2 linked regions of the Blastopirellula marina genome follow. The main gene of each other region encodes a partner of the protein of the gene in region 2 in a complex. Links are inferred from orthologs where the notes say so. Each region holds a gene or a part of one and is shown on either strand. Other genes may lie near its edges. The genes, in order: dnaG and dnaB.

Region 1 (15,863 bases), on a different replicon or contig from region 2:
GAAGATTGCCATCCGGCTGCTCGTCGGCAATGCGTCCGTCGAGCAATGCCTTTAATTCGTCTTCGCTGATCTTCTTCTCAAACGCACCATGAGCAACTCGCTGAAGCTGTTTCTTGGCTTCGGCTTTTTCTTCGTCAGTCAAGCCGGAAGGCTCGATGTACTTGGAACGCGCGATCTCGACCGGCACGGCGGTAAACGCAGGAGACTCGAGAATGTGCTCGGCGACGCTACCTAGCTGTTCCATCGAGATATCGCCATCACGATACCCCTGAGCAACGCGGGAGACCTGTTCTTTCATGCCCGACTTTTGATCCTCAGGAAGATCAAATTCGTCAATTACCGCGTTCAACTGCGATTCGGCCAGGTTTGCAGCCATCACACCGATGTTGATGTAAACGTAGTAGCCGACACCACAGGCAACGCCAGCCAGAACCAGGCACACCACCAGGCAGCCAATGATCGCGGTGGTACAACCGCTACCACTTTTCTTAGGTTCTTCGACGGTGAATTGATCGTTGGACATCGGTGCAAACTCCTTTTGTGTGTAGCTTCAACGTGGCGAGCGGCCAGAGCGAATCGTTGAATATCCCCTGATTTCGGTAGATTATCGCCGATTCTCTTGAGCGGGCAATAAGAGCACTTCGCGGAACGCGTTAAAAGCTTGTTCTATTTTTTCCGTACTGGGGATACCTGAATGCACAAAGAGAGCGTATCGCAGCGTGATCGACTCCCCCTGCTTGAGTTGTACAGGCTTCTGATACGACATCGTCGCCCCCATCCAACCATCGTTGCGAACGTGAAAAGCACTGGGATAGATCGGGTTATCTGGATGGTTCATCAGTGTGATCCCTTCATTGGTATCACGCGTTATCGGCCCAGAATAGTCGACCCAGCGAGCAGGCTGCCGAAAAACTTCTTTCTCGTCAACTTGCCCTTCGCTATTGCGAATCGACCCGCCACCATCGTGCACGCCAATTGTCTTGGCCATACGAACACCCAGCGGACCAAACGGCGTATCACCAAAGGTGACCGGCCCGTTTTTGGCCGTCAGCACCAAGTCGATCACCAGTAGCCATTGATCACCTTCCAACGGGACAACAGTCATTGTGCGCATCTCGTCGAGCAGTTGCTTGCCAGCTTCAGTATCTACCCAGACATTGTGCATACGAATGACGGCCCGGTCATCGCTATCAATAAACTCGCCTACTTTGACGTGTTGGATCTTCCCCGGCGAACGGTCAGCCCAGAAGTCAACTCCATTCACATCGTGATGGGTTACCCATACCGAGTTGTGATGACTGTGCCCGTTGGGATCGTGCGGGTGCCCCATGCGTGTAAGACTTCGGCCCGACGGTCCTACGATCGGATACAGAAATGGGCGTTCCAAGTCAGGTGCATAGTGATAGCGAGTCAGTTCTTTGCCATCGCGAGTGATCGAAACCTGATCGTGCGGCAGCGGCAGAACCTGCATCCGCGGAACAGGCTTGGCACTGGGGAGCTTTTCGTCCGCAAGTCCGACGCTGGCCGTAAGCAGCAGCAATGACAGAACAATCAGGCAGCGAGGCATTTCGAGAACTCCGAATGGGGTAGGATGCTGGGCGGTAGGTTCCTACAGCCTAGCTGCCTGATCGAAGTAGCTCAAATAAAAACGGCCTCTCTAACCAGAGAGGCCGTCAAAATCGTCTCTGCGTTGAATGTGCGATTACTCTTCGTCGAAGTTGTATTCGATCTTCAGCACTTCCAGTTCGTACGTACCCTTGGGTGCTGCGATTTCAACCACGTCGCCAACCTTCTTGCCGATCAATTGCTGGGCCATCGGGCTATCGACGAGGATTTTGTTGTTCATGAAGTCTTCTTCGCCGGCACCCACCAGCGAGTAAACTTCTTCTTCGTCCATGTCGACGTCGCGCACGGTGACCGTAGCAAAGAAGCCGACCTTGGATGTATCGACCGAGGAAGGATCGACGATGAACGCCTTACCCAGCTTCGACTTCAACAGGTTGATCTTGGCTTGGATCATCCCCTGCGTTTCGCGTGAGCCGTGGTACTCGGCGTTTTCCTTAAGGTCCCCTTCAGCACGAGCGTTCGCAACCTTTTCGGTGATGGCAGGCATTTCCACCTCTTCCAAATGGTGCAATTCGGCTCGCAGCTTTTCGTAACCCTTCCGGGACATGGGCATTCGATCGGCCATGCTCGACATGTCAGGAACTCCCTCAATGGAAAAAAAAACGCGACCTGGGTCAGGCCGCATGACGTTCTGAATTGGTTTGTAGCTTTTATTGTTATTGAAAGATGAGGGGTTTGTAAAGCCAGCTTCTTTAGCGAGCTAGCGGTTTCACCAAATCGGCGATACAACCCCGCCAAGGTCGGCTTACTCAGGAAAGTAAAGGAAAGCCCCGCACGACGAACAAAACACCGGTTTACCGAGCTTCAGGTCACTAATCGTCTGAATACGCAGCTGGACATTACACTGGGTGCAGTAATTGTTGACGACCGATGCCAAGGCCTCTTCACCCCGGACTTTGACCACGCGTTTGTAGTCTTCTCGCACATCTGGCGGGATGTCCTTTTCCACCCCTTCCAGCAAGACCAAAACGCGGGCGATCTCTGTTTCCAGGCCGCCTCGCTCCTTCTCGACTTCGGCTTCGATCTTGGCCTGGTCTGCCTCGGCCGTTTCGACCCCTTTGATCGCTTCGGCCAGCTTGGCTTCTAACTGATCGACCTTTTCCAGTGCTTCCAGAATCTCGTCAGACATCACGCTATTGGCCATTTGGGCGGCCGCGATCTGCTCTTTGAAGATCTGGAACTCATCGTTCGTCTTGGCCGCGTTCAGCTTGCCTTCGATGACCTCAATTTTGCTTTCACTTTCCCGCAATTGCAGTTGCTTGCGGTCTGCCGTCATTTTCGTGCTTTGAATCGACTCTTTGACTTCGACCACGTTCTGCTGGGCAGCAGCTACGCGATTTCGAGCAGCATTCACGCGAATCGGACATCGCGCCAGTCGACTCCTAAGATCGCTCAATTGGCGATGAATTCGGTGAAGTTCCTGCAGAACTTCGCTATAGGGTCGCTCGGACATAGGTGAACCACTCGGGAATAATACGTTTTCAATAATCCAAATAATGTAGCAGTAGCGTTGGTTTTAGCACACGCCACACCATCATTTTACCCCACTGGGCAAACAAAAAAGCCCGGGCCTGATGACAGGCTCCGGGCTTTCCAGGTTCACACTCTCCACAATGTTTTCAACTACGCGGCATCAGCCGTGTGTAGGAAACCGGCCAATTGCTGGCTACGAACTGGGTGTTGCAGCTTGCGAACCGCCTTGGCTTCGATCTGGCGGACACGTTCGCGGGTGACCTTAAAAATTCGCCCAACTTCTTCCAGGGTATAGGTGTACCCGTCTTGAAGGCCGTAACGCAGCTTGATGATTTCGCGTTCGCGGTAGGTCAACGTTTTCAGCAAACCGCCGATTCGGTCTCGCAAGATTTCGTTGGAAGCCTTACGAATCGGTGTTTCTTCGTGACCATCTTCGATGAACTCGCCGAACGAGCTGTCTTCGCTTTCGCCGATCGGACGATCCAGGCTTACCGGATGGCGGCCGATGTCCATCACGCGACGAACTTCCTCCACCGGGATTTCACTACAACGCGAAATCTCTTCCATGGTTGGTTCGCGGCGAAGTTCCTGCAGCAGACGCTTCTGTACGTTGCGAAGCTTCGACAAGACGTCGATCATATGCACAGGAATACGAATTGTGCGGGCCTGGTCAGCAATCGCACGCGTAATGGCCTGACGAATCCACCAGGTCGCGTAGGTCGAGAACTTGAAGCCGCGGCGATATTCGTACTTGTCGACCGCACGCATCAGGCCGGTGTTGCCTTCCTGAATCAAGTCCAGGAAGCTCAAGCCACGGTTGCGATACTTCTTGGCGATCGAAACCACCAATCGCAGGTTGCCGCTGGATAATTCCCGCTTGACTCCTTCGTACTGATCGAACTGCTTGCGGAACTTATTGCAGCGAGCTCGCAGGCTGCGTGGGCTTTCCAGCGTCAACAGCATCAGGTCGCGAAGCTCTTTACGGAGGTTGGCACGTTCGTCCTTGGCAGCTGGCATGTCGCGGATGAGGTCCAAGCGTGCTCGAATTTCTTCCATGCGATCGGCGAAATCTTCCAGCTGGCTCATCACGGGAATCACGCGGCGCGTTCGTAGCGAAAGCTCTTCCACCAACTGCAAACACTTCTGACGACGGCGAATGAATCGCTTACGAGCAGCCACGCGTTCCTCGCGTGGAGTGCTCTTACGCAGCAGGCGCTGGAAGTCGCGACGATTTTCTTCCAGCATCACTCGCAACGTTTTCAGGTTGTGCGGCATGCGCCCCTGAATTTGTTCCTTGGTCAGGTTTTCGGTGAGCGAAACCTTGATGGTGCGATCGAACGGCAGTTCACCGCGGTGCACCTTTTCCAAAATTTCAACCGTATGACGCAAAGCGAAATCGCAGCCCAGAACCAAACGGCGGAACTGCTTGCGGGTGATTTCGATCTTCTTGGCCAGGGCGATTTCTTCCGTGCGGGAAAGCAGCGGAATCGAAGCCATTTGAGACAGGTACATCCGAATCGGATCGTCGCTGCTCTTGGTGATTTCTTCGGTGGCGAACGTTTCGCTGCCGCCATCTTCGTCCAATGCTTCTGCGAATTCGCGAGCGGACGGGGCCTTGGTGGCCGGGGCGTCGTCAAAATCGTCTTCCGGAGGATCGGTCACCAATTCGATGCCGCGGTTTTCAAGTTCGGTCAGCAGCGAGTCGAGCTTTTCGCTACCGCTGGCTTCGTCCGGCAGATAGTTGTTGACTTCGTCGTACGTCAACCAACCTTGCGACTTGCCTTTTTCCAGAAGTACGGTCAATTCTTGATCAGCAAATTCCATAGTGAAGACCTCCTTGCCTTCCCATAAAATTCTCTTCGGTCATTTTCGCCTGCGATCGGAATGCGGGTCATACCAACCGGGGCGACGTCAAGCGGTATCCTCTACCCATCCGTGGGAAAGGAAATACCCTGGCGATTTCTTTTTTGCTCGACGATCTGTTTCAGGAGGTCGAGCTCCTCCTCAGGGGAAACCTGTTTCTGCTGCATTGAGGCGACCTGTTGTCCTTCGAAGCGATCTTCATGTCGCGATCGGTAGGCAGCCACAATGCGTTTGAGTTCTTCGTCGGGGTCGCCAAATCCTCGCGACGCAGCCGACTCATCGAGTTCGATCAACAAGAATCGAAGCGATTCATTCTCAATCGAATCCAAAATCCCGGGGAACCCACAATCCTCGTGGGCATCACTACGGGACTTAATGACTTGGTAAATGGGCTTAGCCCCTTCGCTGATCAGTTCGTCTGGACCAATCTCTTCGAGACACCATTCGACGGTCTCAGGCAAAGCCAGCATCAGTTCGAGCAAGGTGCGATCCCAGTTATCGAGATCGCTGATCCGATAGGTTTTCTGCTTAACGACCGGTGTTTCGTCGAACGATACCGGCCGCTGTTTGCTACTGGCTGCCTTACGCAGGGACGACAACCGTGTTCGAAGTTCTGATTCGGCAACCTGAAACTGACGAGCAATCCGGGCCAGAAACTGGTGTTCGCGAAGCCGCACTTCCGACGAAGTTTCCGCAGCCAGGTTCGGGGCCTTGGCCAGCGTATTGAGCACGTCTTCCAGAGCATCGTTCGCCCCGTGCAGGTCGTTGGCCAGGTCGATCCCATCCGTCGCAATTCGGATCTTATGCTCCAAAGCATCCGGCGACTTCGCCAGGTGGGCACGAAATGCTTCGGCTCCTTGCTGCTGCACGAAATCGCACGGATCCAGCTTTTCCGGCAACGTGCAAACTCGCAGGTCAACCTGTTGAGCAATGAACAATTCCAGCACTTCGCTCGTTCGTTTCTGCCCGGCATCGTCGCCGTCGAGCACCAGGTAAACGGTGTCGGCATAACGACGCAGCAGTTGAATATGTCGCGGGCCAAGGGCCGTACCCAGCACGGCTACCGCGTTCTTTACGCCCGCTTCGTGCAAAGCAATCACGTCGGTGTACCCTTCGACGACAATCACCTTCTTGCTGTTGGTGATTTGATCGCGAGCCAGGTCTAACGCATAGACGTTGTCGCTCTTGGAGAAAAGCCGTGTCTCAGGCGAATTGACATACTTGGCCGATTTATCATCGGCATAGGCTGGCAAAATACGGCCACCGAACGCAATCGGCCGGCTTTGAACGTCGCGGATTGGGAAGATCACGCGTCCTTTGAAGCGATCGTACATCCGGCCCCCTTGCGACTGGCCGATCAAACCGACCTTCTCCAAGACTGCCTGCGTGTATTCGCTTTGGTTTGACTTATTGCAAAGCCACTGCCAATCGTTCGGCGAGAATCCCAGGTGAAAGCGTTGAATCGCCTCCTTGGTCAGCCCGCGATCGTGCAGATATCGGCGAGCCTCGTCGGCGATTGGGTCGCTGAGCAGCAGTTGGTGGAACATGCGTTCCGCCCAAGCCAATGCGTTGTATTGATACTTTTTGTCGTCCGGGCTGCCAGCAGGGGCAACGGGGCCTTGCGTGGGCAGAGTGATATTGGCTCGTTCGGCCAGAAGCTCAAGTGCTTCACGAAACTCGATAGACTCACGACGCATGACAAAGCTGAAAACGTCGCCACCGATACCGCAAACCCAGCATCGCCACGACTGGCGTTGTGGATTGACCTGAAAGCTAGGGCGGCTGTCGTCGTGCCAGGGGCACAAAGCGACGTAGCCACGTCCTTGCCGTCTCAGGTTCAGGTACCCACCCAAGACATCTACGATGTCCGAGGCGGCACGCACCTGTTCTTTTACGTCGTTGTCTGGGGGAAAAGCCAACCTTTGGACTTCCTTCCAGGGTTTTGCGGGAACCCTATGCCCGAGAAATGTCGTCGCGACTTTCGTCTCGTCTCGTGTTCCCTCACCGCACAAAGGAGAGGGTTTGGGTGAGGGGCTATCTTGCTCCTCACAGCCCGAGATCGACATTCTGGGCCGTGCCTTCCGTAGCACGTGGAAGCAATTTAGTCCATTTCCCAATTTTAGGTCAAGTTCGCATTGACCCCTGCCGACAACCACTTGGTTTCACGCTAGCAGATATCTTTTACAATATCGATTTCTGGACTTTTTGCGTAGTAGCGGCGTTCTATTGAAATGTGACAATCTGCGATCTTTTCGCCGGTAAACAGCGGAGAAACTGGCTATTATCAAAAATGAAGTTTGACGTTTTCGGTGAGGACATCTTTCGTCCTCCAAAAGAAAAAGAAACACTACTCATCGATAGCAACGCGTAAAAATTTTTTCGGTAACCGAATCTAGAGCTGCAACTTGGTCTCCCGTTTTTTTCCTCCTGCTGAGCAAGCCGACGAAAACGACCTGGTGATGGTGGGTGGTCGTCTTTCTTCTGAGTGGCTACTCGACGCCTATCGTCACGGCATCTTCCCCTGGCCGATGTGGGGGGACTGGATGCCAATGACCTGGTTTTCACTCGATCCACGCGCGATCATTCCATTGGACGGCCTGTATGTGAGCAAGCGCCTGAAGCGGACCATTCGTAGCGGCAAGTTTCAGGTTACCTGCGACACCGCTTTTCGCAGGGTCATGCAAGGCTGCTCGAAACCTCGGCACAAGAAAGATGGCACTTGGATCACGCCAGCCATGCTGAAGGCCTACTGCAAACTGCACGAGGAAGGTCATGCCCACAGTGTCGAGGTGTGGCATGAAGGGGAGCTCGCTGGCGGTATCTACGGTGTGGCCATTGGCGGGCTATTTGCCGGAGAGTCGATGTTTCACACAGTTCGCGATGCTTCGAAGGTGGCCTTGGCAGCACTCGTCTCTCACTTGAATCAGCGGGGATACAAGCTACTGGACATTCAGCAGTGGACCGAGCATACCGGCAGCATGGGTGCCATCGAAATCGATCGCGGCGACTACCTGGCGCTGCTCGAGAATGTCGTCGATTTGCCGGTGAACTTTGGCGACCAGCTATGCGAAATCAAGTTCTTCGGGACGTCCTTAGGTGATTAGCTTCTTTCTCAGAAGATTTAATCCCTGTTTGGCCATGCGCGGCCCCCAAATCTCTGGGTGCCCAGCCAGGCCGCTGCTGACAGATTGAACACCATCTTCGGAGGCCAAGGCAACGTAATATTCGTCGGCCGAGTCCGCTTTCGACAGCGTTCCCAGCGCCAGCCCGTAAGTGGCATTGCCCACGCTGCGTGCCTGAGCTGCGGCTTTCTCGACACGTTCTTTCGTTACCAGTTCGGAGGGCATCTCGACGGTTCCCCCGAGAAACGCCCGGCGATCGATGTCGACAGCCCCAAGCCAAAACGCCAGCAGGCCGGATGTTGAAGACTCGACCGTCGCTAACGTTTCTCCTCGCTGGAGCAGATCGCGAACGACAATGTCCTGTAGCTCTTGCTCTCCTTCGCCAAAGACCAGGTCACCCACAGCCGCATGGATTTGCTGCACTGTATCGGCTATCGCATCTTCGCACTGTTGGGCTGTTTGACCGGTGGCCGTAATCCGCAGCGAAATGGTCGCTTGATGCACGGTGATACCGACTCGGGGTTCCCTGCCCCGCTTGATCAGGTCAGGTAGCAAAGCCTCCATGTGGCTTTCCCCTACACCGAAGCACTTGACGACATGATGCCGGATGATCTTCTTGGCAGTTCCTTTGCCGGCCAAAGATGGAACGACAGTGGCTTCCCACATTTCTTTCATTTCGGCAGGAACGCCGGGCAAAGCAATGAATCGCGAATGATGCAGGCCCACCGAATAATCGAGATCGATCCCAGGCGCGGTTCCGTTAGGATTGGGAATGATACGGCTGCCGGCAGGGAACATGGCCTGAATCTGATTCTTGGGAGGCATCTCGCGGCCTCGCATGCTGAACCGCCGCTGAATATGTTCCAAGCTCTCTGCATCGAGTTCCAACTTGGTACTGGTCGCATTGGCCAGTGCCTGGCGGGTCAGGTCATCATCGGTCGGGCCAAGTCCTCCCGTCGAGATCACCAGCTTCGCTCGGGCCAACGCATTCTTGATGACCTGAATGTTGGCCTCCAAGTCGTCCCCTACCGTCGTGTGGAACAAAACTTCAATTCCCAGCGTTTCTAACTGCTGGCTAAGCCACTGCGTATTGGTATCTAATCGCTGTCCGCTGGTCAGTTCGTCTCCGATAGCCACAATCTCTGCGATCATTCCGCGTCTCTACCTTCCTAGGTGCACCCACAATGAGGAGATTTCTCTACCCCTTACGATACCGAAACCTAGCCGCTTCGACACGACCCCGAAACTTTACCGAGGCCACACTTAAGCCCCATTCCCTACGACTCGTTGCACACAACCGCGAATCCCATCAACGGCTTAACCCATACCAAATACTCCGGGGGCGAGTCTGCCGATCTCACCTAGGGGGGATGACACCCACACCTCCCCACGCCCACTCTGCCTGTCACCGACACTGGCAACCTTCGGATCAGGAATGCCTTCGAACTCTCCATCAACTTCGATCACCGCCATCTTTCGCGAAGCCTCCCAGGACGCACGCGACCTGGTCAGCAGGCTTGTTGCGCGAAAGAGCGAGAGCCTCGACTGGGTCGACGATTTGCGTCAACTTCAGTTTAGCTATCTCGATAAAAGCTCTCAGAAAAGGGACCGAGAATGTCGGGCCGGGTGTTCTGGGTGCTGTCTATCGGCTCAAGTCGATGTGACGGGAATCGAAGCGATCGCCGTTCGTGACTATTTGCGCATGTGTGTTGATCCTTCGACGCTAGCCAAAATCCAATCACGCCTGGAACGCGTCACCCAGCGTCGCATTGACCAGATGCGAGGGATGGCCCGCCAGCTGCCTCTGGCTTGTTCGATGCTGGGGGAGGATGGACGCTGCATGGTTTATCCCGTTCGCCCGGTAATCTGCTCGGGCGTCTTTTCTACCAGCCGCGATGCCTGCCTGGATGCCGAGCAAACCGCTAAAGCGGGGGATTTTTCGAGTACCATCCCTTTAGATAACGATGCGATTCAAGCCACTGGTGGGATCTCGGGAACTTTGCAGCGAATTCTCGTGGAACACAAGCTCGACGGAAACCTGTACGAGTTCAACTCAGCTGTTCTCGCGGTCCTGGCAGAAAAAAACGCGCTGAATCGCTTCCTGGCCGGCGAAGATCTGTTTCGTGACGCCATCTGCACCGATGCGCATTCCCCACCCAGAAAACTGGCTGTTCGTAAACCCAATTTTCTTAAAAAGCAAGCCGTCAGGCGAGCATGATCGATTGCGTTTAACCTCTTATCCCAGGTTGCCAAAGTGAAATCGTTGCTGGTACCGTAGGGGAGTTGTTGCAACGTTGCCAGCGTGCAAGGAGCGATGATCCACTGCTGCTGGGCGACAACAGAGCATTTTCGGGGCTACCTACTTGGGAACGATCGATCTATGGAATTCACCGCTGGCTTTGAGCATTTCGTTCGCACGGATGAGGCGTTAGCTCCCTACACCTGGTTGAAACTGGGTGGCAGCGCCGAGTATTTCGCAGAACCTACCACCATCGAAGAGCTAGCCGCCGCTGTCAAACGTTGTCGCGAGAATGAACTTCCCGCTCGCGTACTGGGTGGCGGCGCGAACCTGCTGGTCCACGACGAGGGGGTCCCGGGACTGGTGATTCTTCTCAGCCATCCGACCTTCAGCGGGATTAGTATCGACGGAAACCGCATGACCGTCGGCGGTGGTGCAAAGTTATCCCACGCCGTCAGCACCGCGGTTGGCAACGGCCTGGCAGGCCTGGAAGCATTGGCCGGTATCCCTGGAACCATCGGCGGGGCACTCCATGGCAACGCAGGCGCAAACGGTGTCGACGTCGGCCAACGCGTGGTCGAAGCCACCGTGATGACGCGATCTGGCGAAGTGCAAACACGCACTGCCCAAGACCTGCAGTTCACCTACCGTCAAAGCAGCCTCGACGAATTGGCAATCCTGAGTGCCGTTTTCGAGCTGGAACCAGCGGACTCGCCAGAGCTAACACGACGGATGCAAAAGTTCTGGATCGTGCAGAAGGCGGCCCAACCGGGTGGTTCAGAAAACTTTGGCTACCTCTTCTTCGATCCACCAGGCATTTCGGCAAGCTCTCTGATTGAGCAATCTGGTCTCAAAGGAACGAAAGTGGGTGGTGCCGAGATTTGCGCTGAACACGCCAACTTCGTTATCGCCGGTGACGGAGCTACTGCGAACGACGTCATTCGCTTGGCCGAGCTGGTGCAAAGCCGAGTTAAAGAGGTGACCGGTATGGATTTAAAGTGCCAGCTGACCGTTTGGTAGCAGGCAACTGCAAGCAGCCTCGAGTGCCCTCAGAGGGGCTACTTTGGGGGTGTTTCTTCCATAGAGCAAGATTCACCAATCGCTGGTCAAGTTGCCTGACTTGACCAGCCGATCTGATTTACAAGGGCAAGTCTTTAATTCCATAAAAGCGCGTGGAGACGCGTTTATAGGAATCGAATGATTCATTATGCTCTTCGCAGATGTAGCGGCGGATCTCGCCGACAGCCAAGGATTGGCCAACTTTCACAAGGATGCTTCCATTGGGTCGCAGCACTCAAACCCCGTCGGGTTTGCTGGGCTTGGGTTCACCAGCCGGGCGACAGCTATTGCTGTGCGTCGTCATCGTTGTAGCATTCTTGCTGATGATGGTCGCCGGATGGAATCGCTACGCCGATCAGTTTGCTGCTCGCGAAGAATTTCTGCTCTCGCCGCGCGAGATCATGATCACCGCCCCACCTGCTTGGATTCAGTCGGACGTCTTGATCGATGCCGTTCAAAAGGCCGATCTTCCCGATCAACTCGATTTGCGTGACCGAGAACTGACCAATAAAGTCGCTTCAGCGATCTCGGCCCACCCTTGGGTTCGCAGCGTCAATAAAGTAGTGAAACAATACCCGGCAAAGGTCCTTGTGGAAGTAGAATACCGCCGACCTGTGGCCATGGTTGAAGTTGAGTTTGTTGACGAAGGGGCCGTTCGTCGCGGTTTGATTCCAATCGACGTCGAAGGAACCGTCCTACCGCCTGGCGATTTCTCACGTATTCAGGCTAACGATCGCTATCCGCGCATTCAGATCGACCTCAAGCGACCAATGGTCGAAGCCGGCATGAAGTGGGACAACCCACGTGTTGCCGAAGCGGCCCTGATTGCCGCCGAATTGCTTCCACATTGGAGCGATCTAAAGCTGAATCGAATCATCCTCAAGGGAGATTCTGGGCAGCACTACGAACTAGAGCTCACCGATCAAACGCGAATCATCTGGGGAAGCCCGCCCGGCAAAGAATTGCCGCAAGAGACGATCGCCCAGCATAAAGTTCAGGTGATGCTGCAGAAAGCGGCGGAGTCGGCTCTTTCAAGCCATGCAGCTCAGCCATCGCTCGACCTGCGAACTGCCGGCCGAGCGGTAACCGGGCTTAATCCAGTACATCGATAACGAAGTGGCTAAACACTTTTCTCTGTTTCTGACGAATTGAACATTTCGGAGTCAGATGCTGGGATCGCTGGTGGAGTTGGCCATTGATGATCCAGTGTGATTTCTGAGCGGCGGATTGAAACACACTCAGGTGCCTCAATTCCAATTCGTACAGATTTGCCCGTGACTCTTAGCACGGTCACGGTAATTCCATTGCCGATTTCGATTTTCTCACCGACTCGGCGGCTTAGAACTAACATAGCGTCCTTGCCTCATACTGAGTGTTGCTGCGGGCTACGCGTCTACCTGAGGTGCCATGGCCTCGTTTCGCCGGTTCCGTGCAGCGAAGCAGTCGCGTAGCGGAGGATAAAAGAAGAGGAGATGAAGCGAGTTAGCTTCACCCCTCTGAGTATAGAAATCTCGCCGCGTTTCGCACCCAAGAAAATTAGGGAAAACCGAAATTAACAGGCAAAAAGGCAAAGTTTTTCAGGCCAGCCTATTGACATCAACAACGATAAATAATTACTCACCGGGTATCTGATTGAGCGTGTAGTATAGCACGTCGTGCCACAGCGAATCGCCACTCTTCTCGCGAATGCCGGGGAAGTGTATCTCGTGAATGTGCCCTTCTTTAAGCTCGTCGAGCGTGATCTTTACCGACATGTTATCTGCGGCAACTTCCACGTTCTTAATGGCCGGTTTGGCGTGCTCTACTTCAGGACTACCGTAGCTCGACTGATAAATATAGGTATACGTGTCGATGTAAATCGCATCGGTCTTCTTCGCCGACTCGGGATCGATCGGTTTGGTAAACGTAACGGTGAAGCCATCGGGATTAGCTTTCACGTCGAGAAGATCGAACGGTGTTGTGCCGGTCCAGTTGATTCGTTCCAGCGAGAAGGGCTTGTTCCCACGCGAGCCCCAGCCCCGGTTCGTTCCGCCGACAAACAGATTGCCATCAGAAGTCATCCACAGTGGCAATGTGCCTGAGCCAATGCCTTGCAGGAAAGGAATACAGGCTCCCTGGTAACGTCCATTCACTTTTTCCAAGACCACACGCATGACGGTGCTGTGCGACTGATCTCCTACGAGCATTTGCCCGGCGAAGGGACCGAACTTACCTTCCGAGCGATCGTAGTCGATCCCGCTGGCCGATTTGCCCATCTTGTCGTAAGGGAACAGAACGGCGGCCGGCATGTACTCAGGGATCTTCTTGGCTTCGATATGGAAGCGGCTGTTGCTCTCGGGGTCTTGCGGACGCGGCCCCATGTTGGGTGCCAACTTGTACCAATCATTACCGCCCGGGTGCCCCACGAAGTGGCCTGGTACCAGGTGCTTCAAACCACTGGTACCATTCCAAGGGCCTTGATTATCAGTATAGAAGATATCACCGGCAGCGTTCTTACCTATGCCGCCAGGACTGCGAACGCCACTAACCGTAGGCGTTGTCGTTCCATCTTCATTGACTCGCAAGCACCATCCGCGGAAAGGGACCTGGCTAGAGAACGATCCGGTCAGGCACAGCGTGACCCAGATGTTTCCTTCCTCGTCGAACCGCGAACCAAAAGCGTATTCGTGGTAATCGCCTGAAACACCCCAGCCATCAGAAACCACTTCAAATTCATCCGCTTCCCCGTCACCGTCTGTATCGCGGATACGCGAGACGTCGCAACGCTGCGTGACGTACAACCAGCCGTTGCGGTAAGCGAGCCCCAGCACTTCGTGCAAGCCGTGCGCGTAACGCTTAAAGGTCGTATCGGTTTCCGGAGAACTGGCCTTGGGGTTCGAAACCATATAGATTTCACCCCGACGTGTGGAAACGGCCAGCTTGCCGTCCGGCATCATTTCCATCGCGCCAACTTCCAAGACCACATCATCAGGAATCGGCAGGGGCGTAATCTTGTAGTACTTCTCTTGCTCGTTGTCCTGGGCACTCGCCATAACCGTGGAGCAGAGGATGATCAAAAAGGTGAAACTATATCGAAACATCGGCCAGTGCCTTAAATGTGTACGAACAAGCGATTGAGAACCGGCAGGATGAATTACCAAACGTACTTCAATTGGAAGGTCGACGGCTGATCTCCACTGGGGACCTCGACCAGCAAGTCATTGTGTTCAGGGCGGATGGTCGCCTTGGCTCCGATCACTTGCAATTTGAGTCCATCGCCAATCTGGAACCAGCCTTCTTCCAGGGCGTGAATTCCTCCGCCAGACAGAGCACGGAACATCAGTGGCTTCGGAGTTGACGGCCCCTCGACGGTAATCTCACGCACCAGCGACGGGAACTCTTTGACCTTCTCGGCCTTGATCGCATCTGAAATCGTTTGTTCGCCAAAGCGATAACGGAAGGTCGGATTGTTGAGTGGATCTAGCTTGTAGCCCAGGAACTGGTAGCCAGCGTCTTTTCCACGCCCTTCGGGCCACTTGCGGCCGGGCTCTTCGAGCATGGCGAATGGAGTTCCGCCGGGAAGCTGTACCACGTTGTCTCCCAGCGGCGGCTGAAATCCTTGACCACGGCCGGTCCAGTGACGCGATGCGTCAATGAACGCTCCTTGCCAGATCAACGCCACGTTCATGTCATTCGCATCAAACGCGATATTGGCCTTCTCGGGGTATCCGATGCCAATGGCGCGGCTACCGGCACCTTGAATGAAATTGCGGTAGATGACAGCCTTTCGCCAAGCCACCAATTCGATCGGCTGCTCGCCAACCCCATAGGGCTTAGCGGCTTTCTCTTGATCACTCAGGTAGATCCAAATGGCCTCGATCTGTTGATCCGCGTCGCCACTGAGGATGCTTCGCATGACCGACTTGCCGTTCGGCCAGGCCGTTGGCATGCGAGTTCCCTTGCGGAATCGGGGAGGATCTTTCACGTAGGCTAAGAACCAGTCGTGATTCAACCGCCGAGTCATAAGGGTCATATCGATCCCCTGAACGCCTGAAGCTTTCTCGCCGGCGAACGTATGGCACTTGATGCAACCAAAGACCTTATCCCCAACCATATGGCGACCAGTGGCTTTAATGCGTCCTTCTGTTTCCGGAATCTCGATCGGGGGATGCTCGGGAAGTGTATCGAGACCTGAAAACAGGTCTTTCAACTGTCCCACGTTCTGACCACCGAAGTTCGGCATGACGGTCAGCATGTACGGACGATCCTTGGCCCCTTCACGCAGCACCTTCGTCATCCAGTCTGGGGAAAGCTTTGCCCCGACACCGTCGAGCGCTGGAGGAATTCGGCCTTCGTCTCCCATTTCAGCCTGGGACGTGTGGAAGTACGAATTCAAGTCGGCATGGATGCCGCCAATCTCATCCCGCTGATGACACGCATAGCAGTTGAACGTCGCCATGTGACGGCGAACACGCTGTTCTGGCTCCCAAGCGGCAACGTTC
Region 2 (15,781 bases):
AGCACAGTGCGGCTATCATCCGTGTTGCCATAGACGTAGTGTGTCGGCCACTTCGAGAAAATCTCGACAACGCCCGTACTCCCGATATCACCACAATGTAAAACGTGCTCTACTGAGAACGTTTCCAACATGTACGCGGCCGACTGGGCAAAACGGCTGTGCCCATGCGTGTCGCTTACAATTCCAATTTGCACTTTGTACCCCCTAATCCCGATCAAGAATTGAACGTTTTGTTGGTACTCGGCCTGGCAGCATCCACCTTTCTGGTGGGGATTACTGTCCTTTGGCTTTTTGCTCGCCGTACAGAATACACCATAGTCCAATTTCTATTAGATCGCACGGCTTTTATCTTATTGCGATTTCTTTGGCGAACTAAGGCCCCCAACGAACTTCCGCTCTCGCAAGATCAAGGTGCGGTGATCATTGCTAATCATCGCAGCAGCGTCGACCCATTCTTTATCCATTTGGCCGCCAAACGCCGTGTCCGCTGGTTTGTTGCCCGCGAATTCTTTGGCAACTGGTTCTTTGGCTGGTTCCTTCACGAAACAGGTGCCATCCCGACACGACGCGGGGGAATCGATAATGTGTCAGTCCGCGAGGCGGTGAAGCTTCTCCACGAGGGAAAATGGGTGGGCGTGCTACCAGAAGGTCGAATCAATACCTCAGACCAGTTCATGATGCCCGTTCGCCCTGGTGCCGCTCTGTTAGCTCGCAAAGCCAACGTCCCCATTCTGCCGGTGTACATCGAGGGGGCTCCCTATCACAAAACGGTTACCAGCCCCTTCTTCATGAGTGCCCATGTTTCCATTACCGTGGGCAAACTTATCTACCCGAGCGAGTTTCAATCGGACCAAGCCATGATCGTTGCCGCGGTGAAAGCGATTGCCCAACTTGCCGGTCACTCCGATTACGAGCCAACCCTTGCTGGTAAGAACTGGAAGCCGACCCCTGAAGAGTTAGCTCAGAATCAACCGCCGCCTGAAGATGAACCCTCGGCATAGATGATTGCGTCTAGTTGCGTTTCACTTGCCACAAGGGCTTCTTCCACCAGCGATTCTCCATTGCCATCGGCATACAGCGTGCAGACGGGATGACCCTGCTCAATGATGGTCCCTGGATTTGGGATGTCACCAATTCGAGGCGCAAGCAGCGAATAGGGATTACGAAATGCAAACGCATCATCCATGCGTTCCACCATCTCTTCGGTGACTCGCAGGCTCCGTTTCGCATAGATGATGCGCATGCCGCTCACCCCCACAGCATACTGCGGCAGAAGATCAACCTCCTGGTTTAAGCAAGCCTGAAGGTGATGCTTCATCAACCCATCGTCGCGCATTCGTTCGTGCAGAGGCATTGTCGCCGTCCAGCGAGGGTTTACTTCTAAAAGAACTGGCTCGTCAGCCTCAAGATAGTCGAACCCCCAAAGCCCCTTCATCCCAAATTCATGGTAAATCGCATGAGCGATAGGCTCGATAGCCTCAAAATTCGGCGGATACGTTGAGATTGCCCCAGCAAAGACAAACGGCCCCGGTGCACCATAGTCAGTTCCTACCAAGAGTCGACTTGTCCCCACGATCCAACTTTCATCTCGCATTGATAAAACTACCGCCGACATCGGCACGCCCAGCATCCTTCGCTGAACATAGAATCGGTGGGGCAGTGCAGGCAGCACACTTACCATTTCCATGTTTAAACCACCTGCCGATTTGAAGGGTTTGAGCAGCCACTGGTCGCTCAGTTGCGGATGAATCGGATCGAATGCCGGATCGTAAACGCGATGCGTTTCGGGAAACGCAAAGCCATTTGCCTTCGCCAGGTCCGCCAGCAAAAACGGATCGCGAACCAGTCGAAGCGTTGTCGCTGAATTTCCCAGCAAACGCTTTTCGCCAGCCATCCGCTGGATCAGCCGCGGATAGTTCTCCATTCCTCCGGTGTAGCACCAGGCATCCATGTCAGTTTCGCGCAGCCACCGCGGGGCCGACCAGGGATAGCTTTTCAGTGCCCTGGCTTCACCGATTTGCTGCAGATCATAGTCCGCAAACAGATCCGCGGCCGCAACCGAAACCCCGCTACGGACGAGAGATGCGGCCATTGCCCGGCAACTGGCACCAATCAATCCGATACGACTTACCATGTTCTCTCCAACTACGTGTCCACATTCCGCGCAATCTGGAAGGTTTTTCCCATCCTCGAGATCAGACGTAACCTACGTTTGTAATTAGCAAGGACACTCGTCATCTCTCTCCTTCAGAGAGGTTTGCCGCAGAAGGCTGATCGCCATGTGTTGCCAAAAAGCATCATCGATCAGATGGAAGCGAACTCCCTAAATCTCGTTTCAGATCCTTTTAAATAGTTGGGTTGCCCCGAGCACGCCAGCACGAAATTCCCCTCGGCTCGCCGCAACCAAACAAACTTCTTCCAATTCCCAGGAGAGAGTTTATGTTTCGCCGATCGACTTCCCCCGACGAGGAAATGTCTTACGTAGGTTCCCAGCGAAAACGCGGCATTATCGTCGTGCTGTCCGCGGTACTCATGATTGTCATGATGGCGATGCTCGCTTTCAGCATCGACGTTGGCTACATGTACACCATGCAGTCGCAATTGCAACGTAGCGTCGATGCGGCCACGCTGGCAGGTGCCGGTTCGTTGATCAATGGCGAGGACGCAGCCACCGATGCCGTTCACGAATACCTCGTTCGCAACCCAGTTGGAACGCAGTGGAAAGAATACGATAACCAGCCCATTGATAAAAGTGTTGCCCACTTCATGGACAACTATTCTCAAGGGTTGACGGTCAACTTTGGCGACTGGGACAGTTCAACGCAAGACGTCGTTCCTTCGGATCGCCCGGCATCGACCGTCAAAGTCAGTATGCGGTACGACAACATGCCGTTCTTCTTCGGCCATTTGCTGGGTCGAGATACCTTCAGTGTCCAGGCGAACAGCGCTGCCGCCTATCAGCCTCGCGATATCATGGTTGTTCTGGATCTATCCGGGTCGATGAACGACGACAGTGAATTTAACGCGTTCAACACGTTAGGCGTCGATCACGTCACCGCCAATCAACTTCAAATGTACGAAGAACTCGGTTCCCCTATCTACGGGAACCTGGAGTTTGAACCGAAGTGGGCAGTCGCCAAAGGTCCGGCACCTCAGATCGACTCCCAAGCCCAGGTCACCGTCGAATACCAGTACGACACCGTCGTCGTCAACTCGACCAAGTCGTACGATCGGATTCGCGTTCGTCGACAGAATGGCGATATTATTACGTACTACCCCAGCGGTACCACCGGAACTTACACGCCGGGTGGCCAGGTTCGCGAAGTCTGGGCATATAGCGGCAAGAACGCCGACAACTCCAACCAGGTTCACTACTTCGACTTTACTCGCCGCGATACGTTTATCACCGCCCTCGGACTCGACACCGTCAACTATCCGTACAGCGGAAACTGGGACAGTTACGTCAACTACTGTACCTCCAGTAGTGGCCAGAACAAAAACGCCGGTTTCCGTTACAAGTTTGGCTACCAGAACTTCATCGTCTACTTGCTGGAACAACGATCGCTTCACAGTCAGTCCACCGATATGTGGAAGGCCAGTGCCCAGCCAATCACTGCTTTGAAATCTTCGGTGGCCATGTTCGTCAGCTTTATCCAACAGGCCAACGCCGACGACCAGATGGGGCTTTCGATGTACAACGGGCCGGGAGGCGAGGGTATTCTCGAGTCGACTCTCTCGGATGACTTCGGCTTTATCACGGCCCAGGCCAATCAACGTCAGGCCGGGTACTACCACAACTACACCAATATCTCTGGTGGTATGAAGGTGGCCCGCGAAGAACTGGACGTTCGAGCTCGGCCCGGTGCCTACAAGATGATCGTCTTAATGACCGACGGTGTGGCCAACTGGTACAACGGCGGGGTGAATAGCTCAGCCGCTCGTGATGCCGTGATCAACGAGGCTCACCTGGCTGCCGAAAAAGGTTACGTGATCGTCACCATCAGTATGGGAGCCGGTGCCGACACCCACCTCATGCAACAAGTGGCCGACATCACCCAAGGCTCACATTTCAACATTCCCGGTGGCAAGACTGGCGACGAGTATGCGGAAGAACTGACCGAAGTCTTCCAGAAAATCGCCGGATATCGCCCACTGCGATTGGTCCAGTAAGACCATCGCAGGGAACCGACTCTTCCCGCCAGAGGCCGTCGTGCACCGCTGCCCGCGCGACGGCCTCTTCTCCTTTCGAAGCCTGCGACTTCGTAGTTTGAGGTTTCCAGTATTCTGATTTCCGCCGGGAAGAGCTTCGCTCCTAAGGAAAGATCCCACACATCTTTCATCCCTACACAAAACGGAATACTGAAAACTTCACACTCCCTCAAATCTCTACCGGCTATATGCCCTACCATCAGCCCCCACCACTACTTGCAATTCGGGCATAGTCTGCTATCGTCTTGGCTGTCGGGTGGGTCAAAGTCTTTTTGCCCCTCGGCTTTTCGGGGCTTTCGATGCGTCTTGAGCCTCGTTAAATTAAACGAGTCCCACAGGCCTGCGTTCCGACATCTACTCATGAAAGTCGACGCGGGCATCACCCCGTATCCTCTTAGTTCACGCACGGAGAATCCCGGATGTCGATGTATATCGGAGAAGCCCTCGCTGGCGATGGCAACGAAGTCGCGCATATCGATCTGATGATCGGTTCCAAGGACGGCCCTGTTGGCCACGCTTTTGCTTCGGCCCTGGTCAATCAAACCGCCGGTCACTCCAACCTGCTGGCTGTTTTGACCCCCAACCTGGCCGTTAAGCCTGCAACCGTGACCATCACCAAAGTCACCATCAAGAACTCGAAGCAAGCCGTCCAGATGTTCGGCCCAGCCCAGGCTGCCGTCGCTAAGGCCGTTGCCGACGCTGTCGAACAAGGCGTCATTCCGAAGGATCAATGCGAAGATCTCGTGATCGTGTGTGGTGTCTTCATCCACTGGGAAGCCCAGGACGATAAGAAGATCTACGACTACAACTACGAAGCGACTCTGCAGTCGATCAAGAATGCCATGGCTGGCAAGCCAACCGCCGACGAAGTCATCGCCGGTAAGGAACAAGCGGCTCACCCATTCCGCGGTTTCTAACGAAGTGTTCCGCTTCGGCACCAAATTCTAAGTCCCGCGAGGCTTCATTGAACGCCACGCGGGACTTTTTTGTGTCGATGCTGATCGAGATTCCTACCATCGAGTCCGCTAATCGATCGCGGCCCCCTTCATTGAGCAACTCCCAATGAAAAACATCCTGCTCCAACTCGACACCGATATCCAGCCCAGCACGTTCGATTCGGTCGTCGCCGTCGATTCAGGTGCCGAGGTCATGTTTCGTCATGGTGGCGTTACTCCCGATCAGGTTGCAGGGCTGGTCCATGGTCTCATTTTCACAAGAGCACCCAGCAAGCTGAATCACTCGGCGATCTATGTCGGCGGATCGAATGTCGATAAGGCGGAAGCGCTGCTCGCTGCGGTGACCAAGAGCTTCTTTGGTCCCATGCGTGTGTCGGTGATGATGGACGGCAATGGAGCCAACACCACGGCCGCCGCCGCGGTGATCTGTGGCGCGCGGCATCTCGAATTGAAAGGAACCCAGGCGCTTGTCTTGGGCGGTACCGGCCCCGTGGGACAACGCGCCGCTCGACTCTTGATTCGGGCAGGGGCCAACGTTCGCCTCGCTTCCCGCTCGCTGGAAAAGGCCCAAGCAGCTGCCGAGCAAATTGCCGCGGACGTCCAGTCAGGTTCCCCTGAACCGGTCGCCACCACGGATAATGCCTCCACCGCCGCGGCCCTTGAGGGCGTTCAACTCCTGATCTCCGCCGGTGCGGCCGGGGTAACCCTGGTTCCCCAAACCATTCGCGAGAACGCGAAGGATCTGAAAGTCGCCATCGACTTGAACGCCGTTCCGCCGCTAGGTATCGAGGGGATCGGCTTCCAGGACAAAGCGACCGAGAATCTCGGTCAGATCTGCTACGGAGCCATTGGCGTTGGTGGCACCAAAATGGCCATCCACAAGGCGGCCATCGAGCGACTCTTCAGTCGCAACGATCTGGTTTTGAATGCCGAAGAGATCTTCGCATTGGGAATGGAACTTGAAGGTTAAATTTCACTGCGTGCTATCACCTGCGATCGGTCGACAATAGAAGAGTCGACTCGATAGATCTTAGATGTAGGGGAGAGAACGCATGCGAAAGTGGATGCTGGCATTAGCCGTGCTTGCGGGCACAGCCGTAGGATCATCCGCCCAGGCCGCTGGTCCAGCTCAATACTGGATCGTCGCTCCAGAATCGACGGCATCTCCCATTCTGACGCCTCGCCAGAAAACCCGCTATTCCTACGGCTGGTTCGGCGTGAGCCAGCCCTATCGAACCTCAGGCTATCATCGCGGGTATCAGAATACGTACATCGATTGGACGTTCCGCTAAGCAACTAGCGAGCCGCACCCACGAAGAAGCTGAAGACCTGCGTCTGGTCGGTATCGGCGTGGTTGATTGGGAAGGCAAAGTCCAACGCGATCGGAGCCTGACCAAGTGCTGGCACCGAGATGCGAAGACCAAAACCTGGGGCCACGTCGAAGTCGTCCCACACGATCTTGGTCGATTCTTCGACCGCACCAACGTCAGTGAAGAGCACACCTTTGACCATGTCGTCGGCCGTGATCGGGAAGGTATATTCTACCGACCCCAACAGGCGGAACGGACCACCGACAAATACGTCGCCCGACTTCGGACCAACACGTCGGAAGTCGAAACCACGCAGCGTCGAGAAACCACCAGCGTAGAAGTTCTCGAAAATTGGCGTATCGGCACCGGAGAAACCAGCCCGCGTCGAAAAGCCCAACGTATGCCGCCCGGAACCGTCTGGGCGTTCGCCCAGCAGGAAGTACTGTCGGAAGTCGACTTCTGCCCGCGAGTAGTTGTACTCGCCGAACGCTTGTTCCAAGTTGATCTCGAACAAGTGACCTTCGGTCGGAGCGAAAGCCAAGTCGCGGGTATCGTGCGTGATACTCCAACTTCCGGTGTAAAGATCGTTGCTACCAAGTACCGCGTCGAGTTCCGGTACGCCAGGTACGCGAGGATCGCTGATCTCGACGTCTTCCATACGCAAGCTGACGGCCGTCGAAAGGTCAGGCGTCAGACGGTAACCCAAACCAACTCGGCCACCCACACGCTGTTCGTCCCAGTCGCGATAGATGCGGTTGAAGAAGTAACCACTCAAGTTCAAGCTGACGCGGGTATCAAACAGATACGGCTCGCTGAAGCTCACCATGTAACGCTGAACCTGGGTACCTGGCATGGCTTCGATACGGAACCCCTGCCCTGCCCCTCGCCATGCTCGGCCATTCCAAACATCGTCGAAACGGGTTGGGTAGCGTCGCCAGTCGAAGTTTCGTTCGTCGATCACGATCGAACCGGTCACACCGGCATCGGAGTTGATACCCACACCAAACTGGAATCGCCCGGTTTGGGCTTCTTCAGCACGAATGGTCAGGTCAGCTGTACGACCTGGATCGTAGTAAGGGTTCGGAGTAATAATCGCATCCGGCCCAAGGGGTGGATCATAGATACGAGCACCACCCAGTGGCCGACCATTGTTCGGTGGATAGCCATAAGGATTCAACGGTCCGGTAACCGGGGCCGGAATCGGAGGGCTGCTGTAGGGATAACCTGAGGGATCCTGACTATACATGCCGGTCTCAGGATTCGATGGTGAAGGATAACCCTGCTGGTACTGAACCGGTTGAACCGGTGTTGAGTACTGCTGATACGGATCGTAATTGCCTACCGGAGCACCGGAGGCAGGCATGCCATTTCGGTATTGGTTTGGATTGCCGGGGGAAGACTCGTATGCTGTGCGATCATACGAATCCCAGTTCTGTGCGCTTCCTGGATAACCCTGTGTATCGCGTCCCTGCACATTCCAGTTGGGAGCCGCTTGTTGCCCGTAGCTTCCGCTATTCCAATCTTGAGCCGAAGCTGAGTTCCAACCGGCAAATGTACCAGCAACGAGACTCAGAGCGAGGGTTATCTTCAGCAGTTGTCCGCTTCTGTCCACCTAGGGGTCCTCATTCAGCGTTGGCGCTCGGGGGGGAAATCGAGCTGAACCAGGCTTCTTAGTTGCTGGGCACGGATGAATAAACGGAAGTAGGATAGGGCTGCGGCGGCGAAGGCGCGGCAGCTTCCCGATAAATAGGCTGCGAATAGCGGCTCATTTGCGGCACGGCCTGTTGTGGAGGCAGTTGCTGCGGTGGGGCCGATTGATAGCCGACAGGTTGCCCAGCATACTGCTGTGGCGGATAGGCCTGCGGCTGATAGTTTGGATTTGGGCTTTGACCACGATACGTCTGGCTACCGCCTCGCTCGGCGACCTGAGTTTCGACATCACTCAGCTCGGGCGGAGCAACGGTAATCGAAGGGGTCACACCGCGGTGCGGTTCATTGACAAATAGTTGCGAAGCCTTGATGCGGCGTTCGTCGTCGCGAATCTTCGTGATGTCGATAATGTCGCCTGGCTGTAGCGACATGCGATTCAAGATCACAGCATGCTTCGTGTGAGGAAAGTCGCCGGTAATCTCGACGTTGATGTTTCCAACGCGATACTGATCCCCTTCGCGGATGTCATACACCAGGTCTAACGTGCCTGGGGTTTCCAGGAAGCGAGGTTCCGCTTTCACGTCGGCGTGAATGTAACCCTGCGAACCGTACAGATCGGAAATCGCACGCACGTCGGCGGTCATCTTCTTTTGATCGAAATATTCGCCGCGTTCCATCTTGATCTGCGAGAAGAGCTGTTCGGAATCAAACCGGGTCTGCCCCACGAACGAAATGTTTCGCACTTCGTAACGTGGACCTTCGTCGATGACGAACGTGACATAGGCCCACTTGCCGCTGTCGCTGTACTTGATGATGCGATTAATCTGAGCTTTGAAGAACCCAAGGCTTCGATAGTAGGCCGTCAGGCCATCGACGTCCTGCTCGACCTGGGTCTTATCCAGTTCGCCGTTGAGCACGTAGAACCAGCCTGGCTTGCTTTTGATTTGTGTCTTGAGGCGAGCATCGGTCGCAATCGAATTGCCCACGAAGGTCGTGCTGCCAATTCGAGCCAGCGGCCCTTCATGGATCATGAACGCCACACCCTTGTCTTCGGGATTCAAGCCTTCGACGACCTGCACGGTCGCTTTGCCATGCCCACGGGTATGGTAATAGTCTTCCAGCTTCAGGCGAGCTTCTTCGATGACATACTTGTTGAGCGTGCCTTCCAACTTCATTTCTGATTTCTTCAGCAGCGTCTTATCACGCACCGATTCATTGCCGAGAAACTTGATGTAGGCAATTCGCGGACGTTCCTCGAATTGAAACGTGACGTAGATACCTTCAGCCGACTTATCGGTCAGAATCTGCACGTCGCGAAACAGCCCCGAAGCGGCCAAGCGACGGACGTCCGATTGAATCTGCTCCGGATCGAATTCACGACCAACGCGTGACTTGATCATCGAACGAATCCGCGTCTCGTCTGTCTGGGCGTTTCCCTGCAGACGAATCCCGGTGATCAAAGGTCGAGTCGGATTGTTGGGCGTAATCGGCGATGGAGCGGTGAGTTGCGGCACAATGTCTTGCGCTGCGACCTGATGTCCGGCTAAGCCGAGATAACTGAGCGTAGTCAAGACAACGACACTCGTTAGCCCGTGGCGTATCCACTGCATGAGGTAAATCCCTTTATCAACACTTCTGGCTGGCTTCCGTGCCTACCATCGCGTCCCTTTCGCGCAAAGCTTTGGGTCGCAATGTGGAGAAATACTGAAACGCCAGACTCCTGGCAAGACGAATATCGCCTAGGAGTTACGATGAGCTGAGATACGCATCGGAAAAGTTTATGGTTCAGGCAAAATGTAATGCTAGCGGTGCCTGCGGATATCCCATTTTCCGACTAATTCACGGGTATCAATTGAATGGCATCCAGAATGACAAACCCATCGGTTTCCTGGTTGGATATCACGATCTTCGAGGTTTTGCCAGCCTCCAGAGTCACCATGCCAATCGTCCGAAAGGCTTCTCCGCTTGGCAGAGCAGCCGTTTGATCGACTACTAGTTCGAAGGTGCTTGCCCCATTCGCGATAACCACCGGAACCTTCTTGGCCCGCGTAGGATGCGCCGAGTACGCCATGCGGATCTCGTACTTACCACTCTTGGGCACAGCGAACTCAAACGTTGCTGTCATCGTACCATCCCCCTGCGCCCCATCGTGCAGATAGCTGCCGTCGATGTTGGGTTTGAAATTCGACGATGTGGCCCAAGATCCCTCGAGCTTGGCCGCTGTGTCATCCAGCACGATGCCAGGCAAGCTCTTGGAGGCGATGCTTCCAGTAACCGACTGCTTGGGTAGTTCGGCCAACTCGGGCAGTTCCAGGACCTGCCCTTGTGCCAGCAAGCGTTCTCGAAGTTTCGGATAGGAAAGCGATTGCACGCCCTTCCCCTCTTTCGCGGCCAAAGCAGCAGCAATGCCAGCACTCTGCCCGATGATCATCCAAGTTGGCTCGACACGAATCGAAGAAATCCCCACGTGCGTGCACGACATCGCCACCGGCACCAGCAAGTTGTCACACTCGCCTGGCTTCGGCACGATCGCTCGATACGGAATGTGATAGGCATAGCCATGCGGTCTGCCGGGGATGCGAACCGGGAAGATTGTTCCCTCGTCGGCGACTGTTGAGTCAGCAAACGCTACGCGCTGGCAATCGTGGGAATCGATTGGAAAAGACGATACGGCGATCGGGTCATCCTTTTCTGGCGACTCTAAAATGTCTTTCTGGCTGACAACAAACATCCCCTGCATGCGGCGTCCTTCACGAACATACAACTGTGGAGGAAAGTGCCCTGTCTCGGCGAACTCGTCTTTACATAGGCCCAACCGTGCATACTTGGCCCGCACATCGTCTGGCACGGCGGGGTCGGTAGTCAGGAAGTGATAGAACTCAAGCGTGTACTGTTTATGTTCTTCAAAGATCTTGTCACGCCCGGCCTGATCGGTTTCGCTCCAACCGTTACAAGCCCCGACGAGACCTAGCGAGAACTGTCCACCAATCGAATTGTTCCCATCAAACTTGTTCCCTGGCAGTGGATAAAGATCAATCCCATAGCTGCGGCCACCGGAAGCAATGTAACGGCGGATCGCTTCAAACCGAGCCGGATCGTAGTTGGCTGGCTGCGGCATTGGCACGCGGTTGTCCGCCTCGGCAGTCAAGCACAGCCGAAAGCTATAAACCATCACCAGGCCGTCCCCGGCCGCTTCCTCCCCAGGCTTATCCGTTGTCACCAACGGAAGCAACTTACCATCGGCGTCGAAGCCGTCGATCTTCATCTTACCCTTGGGAAAACGTTTTCCGGCGAGCGATTCGCCGAACTCTGCTTTCCCTTCGCGGCCGATCGTCCAGCTGACATTCGCCGCGGCCATCAGATCACCTTCGTAGGTTGCATCAACGAATGTCTTGGCCTCGAAGGCCCCTTGGTTGGTGAACAATTGCTTGATGGTTGCTCCGTCCATTTTCACCGACGCGAGCACATGCCCTGACAAGACTTCCACGCCTGCCTGCTGGAGCATCGCCATTGTGACTCTCGTAGCCACGTGTGGTTCGTAGGTCCACTTGGCGTTATCCTTCACGCTCACGTCGTAAGGCAACTGGACACCACGAGCCTTGTAGTCCGCTTCGATCCGACGGTGCCATTCATCGAACAGCCCCATCACGGTTGAGCGTACGGTTTGGTTCGAGTCGCTGAAGCTCAGCCCGCCCGTGTTCACGCCACCGACATGCGAGGTTGGCTCCAGCAAAATGACCGAAACTCCTTCCCGCGCGGCTGCAATGGCGGCACAAAACCCGCCGGGGGTCGATCCGTAGACGATGACGTCGGCCGACTTGGTTTCAGCTTGGAGTGAACTTCCGAAGACGCAAACAATCAGGATGCTCAGAGAAACGCTAAGGACCAGAGGCAAGTTGTTCATGGCGTTGACAGGGATTAAAGGCAGGAGCTGGGAAGCTTCGTTATTGTAGTTCAATTCAAACCGCCATTCCAAATAGGTCGCATGATTCAAACTGCTGGAAATGACATATTCGCAAAGCTAAAATTTCCACGACTGGCCAATTGAAAGCGTCGATACACTCAAGGACAAAATGATGCATCATGACCTTTTAGGAGAGATCACAACCGCCGGAGATCAAGATCAGCATGATGCTGTTTTTACGTACGAAAATCGAGAAATCGAGATTACCATTATCCCGGACGGGGAGTCACTCGACGAAGTCGTCGAGTTCGCGGCCAAGGTCGTCTCCCAACTTGCAGAACTCGACCAAACGTCAAAGACCATCATCGTTCGCGATATGCGAGCGACTTATAACGGTGGCTGGAATGAATATGACGAAGCCCAAGAGGACGGAACCTTCATCACGGTAAGTAATCCGGAACTAAGCGAGACGGAGTTTGAGGCCAAGTTCACCCTCAATGGCATCAACATAACAGGCCTCGAATCGATCGATCTTTTCTACGATGACTCAAACCTCTTTTGAGGACACGCCATCTTCGTCCAATCGCTGGATGGTCTCGACTTCAGCAACGCGAGCGCGGAAATGTTTGGCTAAGTGGACGGCCTACTCAAACCGCTGCCAAACGCCATCAATCCGGCGTTCATGCGGCAGATAGCTCGCCTTGTACTGCATGTGGGCATTCCCGGCGACATAGAAGCCGAGGTACAGATACTTGAGCCCCCATGCGCGGCACGCTTCGATCTGTTTGAGTACCGAGAAGTTGCCAATGCCCAGGTCAGGCAGTTCAGAGTCGAAATAGCAGTAAACGGCCGACATCGCCTCTTGGCCGACATCAGCGATCGCGATGCCTACCAGCTTATCGCCAAGGAAGTAGCGAAACTCGCGGCTGTCGCAGCACGTGATACCGATGAACTCTTTCAGACTTCGCAAGTCGACCTCACTGCCCGGCTCGCCAAGCCCCCGGCCTACTTTGTGCTTGTTGTAAAGCTCGACTCGCTGTCGATCGATGATGGGCTCGCCGATCTCGACGCGTAGTTCAACCTCAGCTTTCTTCAGTACCCGGCGATGACGGCGACGTGGCTCGAAATCTTCGACCGGAATGCGGATCGGCTCGCATGCATTACAGCCGGGGCACTGCGTATGGTAAATAAAGATCCCCGATCTTCTGACACCTTCAGAGAGTGCTTGATCGAACGCTTCCGGCGACGCCCGAAAGTCGGTCAGATAGAACGGGAGCACCGCCAGCCGGTTCGGCAGGTAGGGGCACGTCTCTTCGACGTCGATAAATTTTGCCCCGTAGCGATGACTCATCCGAGCTCCCTACACCATTTCAAAATCGAATCGCGGCCGCTGACACATGATTCCGACCGCCATTCAAATTATACGTCTAAAAAACAGGGGAAAGCCGCAAAATCGCGCCGCGAAGCGGATCAAGTGTGAGAAGCAGATGGCTACCCAAGCCTCGAACATCCAGCGACTTCCGCCAAAGAAAAAGGAAGGCTAAAAGCCTCCCTCTCCACCTTGGTTGAACGCCGAGAAGTCGTCTGGCTCGCGGTCGAACGCGTTCTCGAAACGTGTGAAGTCCTTCAGCCACGTCAGTTTGACTTCCCCCACCGGGCCTGCACGCTGCTTACCGATGATAATTTCAGCCTGACCGGCATGCTGCTCGCGTTCCTCACCGTGATGATAATATTCTTCGCGGTGCACAAACATCACCACGTCGGCATCCTGCTCGATAGCCCCGGATTCACGCAAGTGACTCAACTTCGGCTTATTGTCCTTCGAGGCTTCGGCCTGACGATTGAGCTGAGCCAGGCAAAGAATCGGCACGTTCATTTCACGCGCCAAACCCTTCAGACGCCGGGCAATTTTGGCCACCTGTTCCTGTCGCGGATCTTCAGCGTTATCGGGTTCGATCAGCTGCAAATAGTCGATCACGATCAGCCCGAGACGTTTTTCATTACGAATGATACGTCGAGCGGAGGCCGCGATTTCCGCCACTGTTCGGCTGGGGGAGTCGTCGACAAACAGAGGTGCTTCCCCGACAAGCGACGACTTCTCGATCAGGCGAGCCCGGTCTTCGTTACTGAGCGTGCCGTTACGCAATCGATGGCCATTCACGCGGGCCACGCTGCATAGCAAACGATCGCAAAGCTCGACCGAACCCATTTCCAAGCTGACAAACAGCACGGGGACTTTGTCGTGCACGGCGACGTTCTCGGCAATGTTCATGGCGAACGCCGTTTTCCCCATAGCCGGGCGAGCCGCGAGAATCAGCAGCTGGCTACCATGGAAACCGCTCGTCATTTCGTCGAGATCGTTGAAGCCGGTCAGTACGCCATCTTCATTCGCTTCACCGCGCAGACGAGCGTCGATACGCTCCATCGCCTCGGTAACGATCTCGCGCATGCTGGCCATGCTACGGCTATCGCGGCCATCGAGAATGCTGAAGATCTTCTGTTCTGCCCGACCGATCAGTTCTTCCGGCTTGCCTGCTTCCTGGTAAGCGTCCTGCAGGATATCCGTCGCGGCGATGATCAAATTGCGACTGGTCGCTTTCTTACGCACGATCTCGGCGTAGCTGACCGCATGGGCCGCGTGCGGCACGCTACGAGCGACGGTGGCCAGATAGGCGGCACCACCACAGAACTCCCAGTCCCCAGCGTCTCGAAGATGCTCGCTGAGCAGCGTGATATCGATCTTACGACCACTGTTGTGCAGATCGACCATGTGCTCGAAGAGCTTCTTGTTTGCTTCGTCGTAGAAGTCCTCGGGGCGCAGAATCATGATCACGTCGTCGATCACGTCTGGCAGCAGAATAATACTGCCCAGCACGCACTGCTCCGACTCGATACTGCATGGCGGCTGGTTATCAAGAAGGTTGGCGCCTACCTCTTCTCGATCGTCGAAACGCCGCTTTTTGGATTTACTGCCGGTGGCCAAGGATGTGCTCCATCCGTAGGTTGAGGTTACGTCTGCCTGACTTCGATTTCCATGTTACCACGGAGCCAACTCAGGACAACGCTCTCCGCAGATTTAGGGATCTGAATTGTAGGCATCACAAAATAGACGTGATGCCACAAAAAAACTCCTCGGGGAGGCCGAGGAGTTTTTTGTGTGTCCGCTGGGGAAGCTAACAAGGCCGGCGTTCTCGTCAAAGAGCCGACCGAGCTTCGTCACCGTTGGAAATAAAGGGAGTGCGACTTACTAAGACCAGCAAGCTCCGAGTCCAAGGGAATAGGACTCAAGGAGCCTACCGTAGCGTGCTATGCGTGCCACAATTCAGAGCGATGCCGTGCCTGAATTGCGGGACTTGAGCACAGTTAAACTCAGTGCGAAATCCGCACGTTGACTGTCACAGACGAAACTAGTCGCCGGTGACGGTCGGAACCACCCAAACCTTCAATTCCGATTCGATTTCGGCATGAAGGTGAATCTTGACGGTATACAAACCGAGTTCCTTCAGCGGACCCTGCAGGCGAACCTGGTCTGGGGTCACGGTGAAGTTCTGTTCCTTCAAAGCAGCCACGATTTCAACCTGACCGACGCTACCATACAGGTGACCTTCGTCGTTAGCGTTGGCTTCGATGGTAACGCTCTGACGGTTCAACAGATCAGCGATTGCACGCAGACCAGCCAAACGCGACTTTTCGATCTCGGCCAGCTTGGCCTTGTGCTTTTCAACCATCCGCTTGTGGTGGGCGGTTGCGAC

Evidence for each region.
Region 1: the proteins of dnaB (region 2) and dnaG are in contact, whole or in part, in a crystal structure (PDB 2R6A), measured with the Geobacillus stearothermophilus proteins. The link is inferred for Blastopirellula marina from one-to-one orthologs. Residues at the interface, in WP_033016901.1 of Geobacillus stearothermophilus: Ser13, Glu15, Ala16, Gln18, Glu91, Leu92, Asp94, Ala95, Val96, Pro97, Thr98, Ala99, Ala100, Asn101, Tyr104, Tyr105, Ile108; in WP_049624496.1 of Geobacillus stearothermophilus: Lys456, Leu457, Leu458, Pro459, Ala460, Asn463, Ala464, Leu467, Leu535, Leu536, Ile537, Ala538, Gln544, Glu545, Asp548, Tyr549, His552.

Annotation. Positions count from the first base shown.
Region 1 is NZ_PUIA01000081.1:117,538-133,400, forward strand. The notes cover bases 4,454-7,448. They hold dnaG (DNA primase), read right to left. Parts: upstream 6,882-7,448; coding sequence 5,025-6,881; downstream 4,454-5,024. Other genes in these bases: C5Y96_RS24265 (sigma-70 family RNA polymerase sigma factor), read right to left, coding at 4,454-4,923; aat (leucyl/phenylalanyl-tRNA--protein transferase), read left to right, coding at 7,368-7,448. Also shown: C5Y96_RS24245 (hypothetical protein), read right to left, coding at 1-523; C5Y96_RS24250 (PmoA family protein), read right to left, coding at 605-1,567; transcription elongation factor GreA, read right to left, coding at 1,703-2,191; C5Y96_RS24260 (zinc ribbon domain-containing protein), read right to left, coding at 2,372-3,079; more of C5Y96_RS24265, read right to left, coding at 3,250-4,453; more of aat, read left to right, coding at 7,449-8,066; C5Y96_RS24280 (CinA family nicotinamide mononucleotide deamidase-related protein), read right to left, coding at 8,055-9,236; C5Y96_RS24285 (YkgJ family cysteine cluster protein), read left to right, coding at 9,520-10,302; murB (UDP-N-acetylmuramate dehydrogenase), read left to right, coding at 10,465-11,343; C5Y96_RS24295 (cell division protein FtsQ/DivIB), read left to right, coding at 11,604-12,494; C5Y96_RS24300 (carbon storage regulator), read right to left, coding at 12,503-12,733; C5Y96_RS24305 (hypothetical protein), read right to left, coding at 12,996-14,462; C5Y96_RS24310 (c-type cytochrome), read right to left, coding at 14,516-15,863. UniProt on the Escherichia coli protein: RNA polymerase that catalyzes the synthesis of short RNA molecules used as primers for DNA polymerase during DNA replication.
Region 2 is NZ_PUIA01000051.1:150,442-166,222, forward strand. What follows is about bases 12,792-15,704. They hold dnaB (replicative DNA helicase), read right to left. Parts: upstream 15,013-15,704; coding sequence 13,570-15,012; downstream 12,792-13,569. Other genes in these bases: C5Y96_RS16855 (arginyltransferase), read right to left, coding at 12,792-13,380; rplI (50S ribosomal protein L9), read right to left, coding at 15,437-15,704. Outside these bases: C5Y96_RS16800 (YfcE family phosphodiesterase), read right to left, coding at 1-194; C5Y96_RS16805 (lysophospholipid acyltransferase family protein), read left to right, coding at 165-1,001; C5Y96_RS16810 (ATP-grasp domain-containing protein), read right to left, coding at 968-2,134; C5Y96_RS16815 (TadE/TadG family protein), read left to right, coding at 2,440-4,170; fae (formaldehyde-activating enzyme), read left to right, coding at 4,629-5,126; C5Y96_RS16825 (methylene-tetrahydromethanopterin dehydrogenase N-terminal domain-containing protein), read left to right, coding at 5,272-6,135; C5Y96_RS16830 (hypothetical protein), read left to right, coding at 6,218-6,457; C5Y96_RS16835 (outer membrane protein assembly factor), read right to left, coding at 6,462-8,087; C5Y96_RS16840 (outer membrane protein assembly factor), read right to left, coding at 8,146-9,735; C5Y96_RS16845 (FAD-dependent oxidoreductase), read right to left, coding at 9,960-12,029; C5Y96_RS16850 (DUF2262 domain-containing protein), read left to right, coding at 12,199-12,591; more of C5Y96_RS16855, read right to left, coding at 12,673-12,791; more of rplI, read right to left, coding at 15,705-15,781. UniProt on the Escherichia coli protein: The main replicative DNA helicase, it participates in initiation and elongation during chromosome replication. Travels ahead of the DNA replisome, separating dsDNA into templates for DNA synthesis.